2 regions of the Streptomyces sp. CA-146814 genome follow, and region 2 is predicted to be linked to the other one. Evidence: riboswitches for the same ligand, from Rfam matches in the RefSeq annotation. Region 2 holds a riboswitch; the other holds the start of a gene.

Region 1 (3,620 bases), 1.1 Mb from region 2:
AGTACCACCCGCAGCCGACCCCGGGCACCGCCCGGCCGTGGGCCTTCCCCGCCCCCGAGCGCGGCGCCCTGCCTAACGGGCTGACCGTGCTGCGCTGCCACCGCCCCGGCCAGCAGGTCGTGGCCGTGGAGATCTTCCTGGACGCGCCGCTGGACGCCGAGCCCGAGGGCCTGGACGGCGTGGCCACGATCATGTCGCGCGCGCTCTCCGAAGGCACCGACAAGCACAGCGCCGAGGAGTTCGCCGCCGAGCTGGAGCGGTGCGGCGCCACCCTGGACGCGCACGCCGACCACCCCGGCGTCCGGGTCTCCCTGGAGGTCCCGGCCTCCCGGCTGGCCAAGGCGCTCGGCCTGGTCGCCGAGGCCCTGCGCGCCCCGGCCTTCGCCGAGAGCGAGATCGAGCGGCTCGTCGGCAACCGCCTCGACGAGATCCCGCACGAGAAGGCCAACCCGTCCCGGCGCGCCGCCAAGCAGCTCTCCAAGGAGCTGTTCCCGGCCACCGCCCGGATGTCCCGCCCGCGCCTGGGCACCGAGGAGACCGTGCGGCGGATCGACGCCGCCGCCGTGCGCGCCTTCTTCGACGCCCACATCCGCCCGGCCACCGCGACGGCCGTCATCGTCGGCGACCTCACCGGCATCGACCTGGACGCGCTGCTCACCGACACCCTCGGCGACTGGTCGGGCAACACGGCCCAGGCCCGCCCGGTCGCGCCGATCACCGCCGACGACACCGGCCGCGTGGTCATCGTGGACCGTCCCGGCGCGGTCCAGACCCAGCTGCTGATCGGCCGCATCGGCGCCGACCGCCACGAGCGCGTCTGGCCGGCCCAGGTGCTCGGCACGTACTGCCTGGGCGGCACGCTCACCTCCCGGCTGGACCGGGTGCTGCGCGAGGAGAAGGGCTACACCTACGGCGTACGCGCCTTCGCCCAGGTCCTGCGCTCGACCGGGCCCGACTCGGGCGGCGCGGCGATGCTCGCCATCAGCGGTTCGGTGGACACCGAGTCCACCGGCCCGGCGCTGGAGGACCTCTGGAAGGTCCTGCGGACGCTGGCCGCCGAAGGGCTGACCGACGCCGAGCGCGAGACGGCCGTGCAGAACCTGGTGGGCGTCGCCCCGCTGAAGTTCGAGACGGCCGCCTCGGTCGCGAGCACGCTGGCCGACCAGGTCGAGCAGCACCTGCCCGACGACTACCAGGCCCAGCTGTACGCCCGCCTCGCCGAGACGGGCACCGTGGAGGCGACCGCTGCCGTGGTCAGCGCCTTCCCGGTGGACCGGCTGGTCACGGTCCTCGTGGGCGACGCGGCACAGATCGCGGAGCCGGTGAAGGCGCTCGGCATCGGAGAGGTGACCGTCGTCAGCGGCTGACACACCGTCGGCACACACCAGGACGGAGAGAACCCCAGCGAGGAGTAATTCGCCGGGGTTCTCCCTTTTGTCCGCTTGGCGCCTTTCTTCACGTCTTGCTGATGTAACTCCCCCTACGTCCTGTGGGATGCGCGACAAATCCCCCTGTCCGTTTGGTGACGGACAGCCGCCTTGTCTAGCGTCGGCCCGGCTGTCCGTCACCCGTATGCCGCATCCGCAGCGCCGGGCAGCCATCGCCGAGTCCCCGTCAGGCGCGAGCCTGGGGAGCCGGGGACCCACACGCAGTCCCTGGGGTGAATCGGAACCCCGTGCCGCGAACCGGCGCGGAGCTCCGTAGGAGACCTTCCTGCTCCGAACCCGTCAGCTAACCCGGTAGGCGAGAAGGAAGGAAAGGATCAAGCACCTCCATGGCGTTCACCCGTGCCACCGGGAAGCACCGTGCCCCGAGCCGCCTGAAGCGCCGCGGCGCTCATGTCGCCGGCGTCGCGGCCCTGACCACGACCGGTGTCCTCGGCACCCTGGCCTCTCCGGCCGCCGCGGCCGACTCCGAGACCCCCAAGGTCGCCGAGACCGGACTCACCCAGGCCATCGCCCTCGACGCCACGATCGCCGAGCAGATCGAGGCCCAGGCCCAGGCCCAGCACCGGCAGGCCGAAGTCGTCGCGAAGGCGAAGGCCGAGGCGGCCGCCGAAGCCAAGGCCAAGGCCGCGAAGGCCAAGGCGAAGGCGGAGGCCCAGCGCAAGGCCGAGGCCCGCGCCGAGGAGATCCGCGAGGAGGAGGCCCGCGCGGCCCGCGCCGCCGAGCGCGCCCGCCTCAACGCCTTCCACCTCCCGGTCGCCGGCTCGTCCGTCACCACCGGCTACAAGTCCGGCGGTGCGCTCTGGTCCTCCGGCAGCCACTCCGGCGTGGACTTCCGCGCCGCCTCCGGCAGCTCCGTCGTCGCGGTCGGCGCCGGTACGGTCGTCGAGGCGGGCTGGGGCGGCGCGTACGGCAACAACATCGTGCTCCGGATGACGGACGGCACGTACACCCAGTACGGCCACCTCTCCTCGATCGGCGTCTCCGTCGGCCAGTCGGTCACCTCCGGCCAGCAGATCGGCCTCTCCGGCTCCACCGGCAACTCCACCGGCCCGCACCTCCACTTCGAGGCCCGCACCACTGCCGAGTACGGCTCCGACATGGACCCGGTCGGCTACCTGCGCTCGCACGGCGTCAACGTCTGACCCGACCGCGCACCACCGCTCCTCCCGAAGGCCCCGGCTTCCCGCCGGGGCCTTCGGCCGTGCGCCGGGAATGCCCGGACCGATCCCCTCCGCTCCCGACCTTTGGCCAGAAGATATCCATCAATTCAGGCCTGCCATCGGAAATTGCGGAAGATTGCCTTAGAGTCACGGAACAGGCGTCGGCCGGCCGCGTTTCGCGGGGATGAAGGCGGAGGTTCGGACATGCGCATTCCCGCGCATTCGGTATGCACGGCAATCCGTGACGACATCATCTCCGGTGTCTACGAGCGCGGCAGCCGCCTCACCGAGGAGCTGCTGGCCCGGCGGTACGGGGTCTCCCGCGTCCCGGTCCGCGAGGCACTGCGCACCCTGGAGTCCGAAGGCTTCGTCACCACCCGCAGGCACGCCGGGGCCTGTGTCGCCGAGCCCACCGAGCAGGAGGCCGCCGACCTGCTGGAGGTGCGGATGCTCCTGGAGCCGCTCGGCGCCGCCCGCGCCGCCCAGCGCCGCACGGAGGCCCACCTCAAGGTGCTCCGCGGGCTGGTCAGACTGGGCCAGGAGCGGGCCCGCCGCGGCGAGGGCGAGGATCTGCGGTCGCTGGGCGGCTGGTTCCACGAGACCCTGGCGCAGGCCTCCGGCAGCCCCGGCCTGATCGCCCTGCTCACCCAGCTCCGGCACAAGATCGCCTGGATGTACGCCGTCGAGCAGCCGGCCCGCCCGGTCGACTCCTGGGCCGAGCACGGAGCCATCGTGGACGCGGTGGCGCGCGGCGACGCGGAACGGGCCAGGGCGCTCACCGCCCTGCACGCGGAGCGGGCCGCCGGGGCGCACCGGCTGCGCCGACCGGACCGACCCGGCCGTCGGGCGGCGCCACCGCCTCGCGTGAGTTCTTCGCAACACGGCGTAAACATCGCGGGTGCCCGTCATTAACAAGCGCGCCGTATACAAAGAGAAGTAATTCCCGAGGGTTTTATTTCGCGCTGCCCGAAATTATTCTCCATCGCCTCGGGACAGCGAAAAAGCCGCGGCT
Region 2 (3,620 bases):
GTACACGGCGGGCACGAAGAGGAACGGGAAGCCCGAGCGCTGCGCGTGCTTCCGGCCGACCCGGCCGTACTGGTAGCAGTCGACGGAGTCGAACCAGGCCGGGTCGATGGTGGTGACGCCGAGGTCCGCGTTGGCGCGCGGGTAGTAGGTGCTGTACATCTCGGCGGCGTTCACCGACGGGAGGATGGTGGCGAAGTTCTCCCGCTTGGGCGTGACGGCCATGCCGCCGTTGACCAGCGAGCCGCCGCCGACGCCACGCCCCTGGTAGATGGTGATGCCGGCGAACTCCTCGGCGTCCAGGATCCCGGTGTAGCGGTTGACGTTCTTGTCGATCGGGAAGCCGAGGAAGTTGCTCAGCGGCTGCTTGGTCCGGGTCCGCAGCCAGAAGGAACGGTCGTCCGGCTTGGTGGTGTTGGCGAAGATCTTGCCGTCGGCGCCGGGGGTGTCCCAGGCCATGCCCATCTCGACCATGTGGACGTCGGTGCCCGCCTGGGCGAGCCGGAGGGCGGCGACCGAGCCGCCGTATCCGGTGCCGATGACCAGCACCGGCACATGGGCGCCGGATCCGATCGGGGCAGCTGATGCCCGGGGCGTGGCCCAGACCGGTGTGGTGGGTCCGGCGAGCGCCGCGACGCCAAGAAGAGAACCTGTTCCTGTGATGAACCTTCGACGGGAGACGCCTCTGTGAGCGCCTTCGTGCAGGATGAAGTCGTTCATGTGACTTACCTCACTCTCGATGAGTGCAACAGGTTCTACTGTCGATCGGGTGGTAAGTCACTAGAAACTTGGGGGTAACTTCCCGGTACGCCGAGGGGCCCCGGACCAGGTGGTCCGGGGCCCCTCGGCGTGAGCGCGTACGGGATCAGTAGGCGCCGAAGACGTTGTCGATCGAGCCGTACCGGTCCGCGGCGTAGTTGCACGCGGCGGTGATGTTGGCGACCGGGTCGTAGCTGTCGGTCGAGGTACCGGGCACGTGGTAGGCCTGGAAGGTCGGGTCGATGACCTGGAGCAGCCCCTTGGACGGGGTGCCCTTGACCGCGTTGGAGTCCCAGTTGTTGATGGCGTTCGGGTTGCCCGAGGACTCGCGGATGATGTTGCGGTGGATGCCCTCGTAGCTGCCGGGGATGCCGTGCTGGGCCATGACCGCCAGCGACTCCTTGATCCAGCCATCGAGGTCGTTGGTGTACGTGGCGGGAGCGGCGGCGGCCGGGGCGGCGGCAGGCGCGGCCGTGGTGCGCTCCGAGCGGTCGGCGCGCTCCGCCGTGGCGGTGCGCTCGGCGGCCGGGGCGGCCTTGGCAGCCTTGCCTGCCTTGGCGTCTGACGGGGCGGCAGCCTTGGCGCCGATGGTCAGCGTGATACCCGGGTGAATAAGGTTCGGGTTCTCGCCGACGACCTTGCGGTTGCCTTCGTACAGCTTCTTCCAGCCGCCGCTGACGGAATACTCGCGGGCGATCTTGGAAAGCGTTTCGCCGGACACCACGGAATGCTCGGCGGGCGCCGCCTTCGTCACGGAATTCACCTGGGCGGTCACGGAGACGGGGGCGACCGCCTTTTCCGCGGCGATGGAGTGCGCGGGAGCGGCGGAGGCGGTGGTGGCGCCGAGCACCGGGAGGGCCAGAACGGCTCCACCCGTGGTCACGGCGGCGATGCCACGGCTCAGCGAGACGGACTTGGGACGGCGGTGCTTACCCTGTGCGGGCATGGGGAATTTCCTCTCCGGCGCCTACGAGGTGAGCTGTCGGGTTCAGACGGGAGATGTCTGGCCGCACGGTCGTGCGACTTCACCCCTAGCCGTTCCGGATACCGGATCGGCGGCTTACCTGGGTCCCCCGCTCCTGCCGTACGTGAGTGGGTTGCGGATTCCCGGACGGCGGCAGGATTCGGCGTTCCATCCGGATTGACCGTGACCGTAGGCGAAAAACATCGGGCAGAACAAGCCCTGAATTCCGGATCTTCTTTCTCCGCATGATCGAATTCCGGAATTCCCGGTCGCGCCGGTTCCGTCACGGTGTCAACTTTCTTCGCACAGAAGGGAACCGAGGCCTCCACTTCCCCGTCCGCACCCCCGGGCGTGACGCTCACCACTTTGCGCGGGGGTGGCCGGAATGGGCATACCCAAAAGATCCCAAGAACCCTCAATAACCCCTTTGATGAGGAGAGGGTTAAATAGCAAAAATCGCCCATACCGACCTGGAGAAACGGACTTATCGGGCGGTTCCGTAGGCCGGGTCGGAGGCCTCGCGGGGCCAGGGCTTACGGTGTGGGGTGGAGACTAGTAAGCCAACCCTTACCTCCGACGTACGCTGTACCTGCCCGCGTTCGCCCGCCTTAAGGATCACCACGCCATGACACGCCCCGTCCGCGTCGCCATTGTCGGAGCCGGCCCTGCCGGTATCTACGCTGCGGACGCGCTGCTCAAATCCGAGGTCTGCCAGGACCCGGGTGTCTCGATCGACCTGTTCGAGCGCATGCCCGCGCCCTTCGGCCTGATCCGGTACGGCGTGGCCCCCGACCACCCGCGGATCAAGGGCATCGTCAAGGCGCTGCACCAGGTGCTGGACAAGCCGCAGATCCGCCTCTTCGGCAACGTCAGCTACCCGAACGACATCGACCTGGACGACCTGCGGTCCTTCTACGACGCGGTGATCTTCTCGACCGGCGCCGAGGCCGACCGGGCCCTCGACATCCCGGGCATGGAGCTCGACGGCTCCTACGGCGCGGCCGACTTCGTCTCCTGGTACGACGGCCACCCCGAGGTCCCGCGCACCTGGCCGCTCACCGCGGAGAAGGTCGCCGTCCTCGGCGTCGGCAACGTGGCGCTCGACGTGGCCCGCGTGCTGGCCAAGACGGCGGACGAGCTGCTGCCCACCGAGATCCCGGACAACGTGTACCAGGGCCTCAAGGCGAACAAGGCGCTGGAGGTGCATGTGTTCGGGCGGCGTGGCCCGGCGCAGGCCAAGTTCAGCCCGATGGAGCTGCGGGAGCTGGACCACTCCCCCAACATCGAGGTCATCGTCAACCCCGAGGACATCGAGTACGACGAGGGCTCCATCGCCACCCGGCGGGAGAACAAGCAGGCCAACATGGTCGCGCAGACCCTGGAGAACTGGGCGATCCGCGACGTCGGCGACCGCCCGCACAAGCTCTTCCTGCACTTCTTCGAGTCGCCGGTCGAGATCCTCGGCGAGGACGGCAAGGTCACCGCGCTGCGCACCGAGCGCACCGAGCTGGACGGCACCGGCAACGTCCGGGGCACCGGCACGTTCACCGACTGGGACATGCAGAGCGTCTACCGGGCCGTCGGCTACTACTCGGAGGAGCTGCCCAAGCTCCCCTTCGACGTGGCCTCCGGCACGGTCCCGCACGAGGCGGGCCGCGTCATCGCCGGCGACGAGCACATGGCCTCGGTCTACGTCACGGGCTGGATCAAGCGCGGCCCGATCGGTCTGATCGGCCACACCAAGGGCGACGCCAACGAGACGGTCGCGTGCCTCCTGGAGGACCGCGCCGCCGGCCGCCTGTCCGAGCCGGCGACGCCCGCTCCGGAGGCCGTGGAGGCCTTCCTGGAGAGCCGGAACGTCCGCTACACGACCTGGGAGGGCTGGCACAAGCTGGACGCC

What was found. A riboswitch is a leader RNA that binds a small molecule or an ion and turns the genes downstream of it on or off. The one in region 2 is predicted to bind cyclic di-AMP.
Region 1: it holds a riboswitch for cyclic di-AMP, as region 2 does, so the genes downstream of both, ACQP09_RS28195 (M23 family metallopeptidase) here and ACQP09_RS32665 (transglycosylase SLT domain-containing protein) in region 2, are expected to answer to the same signal.

Annotation. Positions count from the first base shown of each region.
Region 1 is NZ_CP192068.1:6,291,431-6,295,050, forward strand. Features, by position in the region: gene ACQP09_RS28190 (M16 family metallopeptidase) at 1-1,367, shown strand, start outside; cyclic di-AMP (ydaO/yuaA leader) riboswitch at 1,592-1,760, shown strand; gene ACQP09_RS28195 (M23 family metallopeptidase) at 1,775-2,590, shown strand; gene ACQP09_RS28200 (GntR family transcriptional regulator) at 2,813-3,520, shown strand.
Region 2 is NZ_CP192068.1:7,386,081-7,389,700, reverse strand. Features, by position in the region: gene ACQP09_RS32670 (GMC oxidoreductase) at 1-717, opposite strand, end outside; gene ACQP09_RS32665 (transglycosylase SLT domain-containing protein) at 863-1,702, opposite strand; cyclic di-AMP (ydaO/yuaA leader) riboswitch at 1,706-1,865, opposite strand; gene ACQP09_RS32660 (FAD-dependent oxidoreductase) at 2,346-3,620, shown strand, end outside.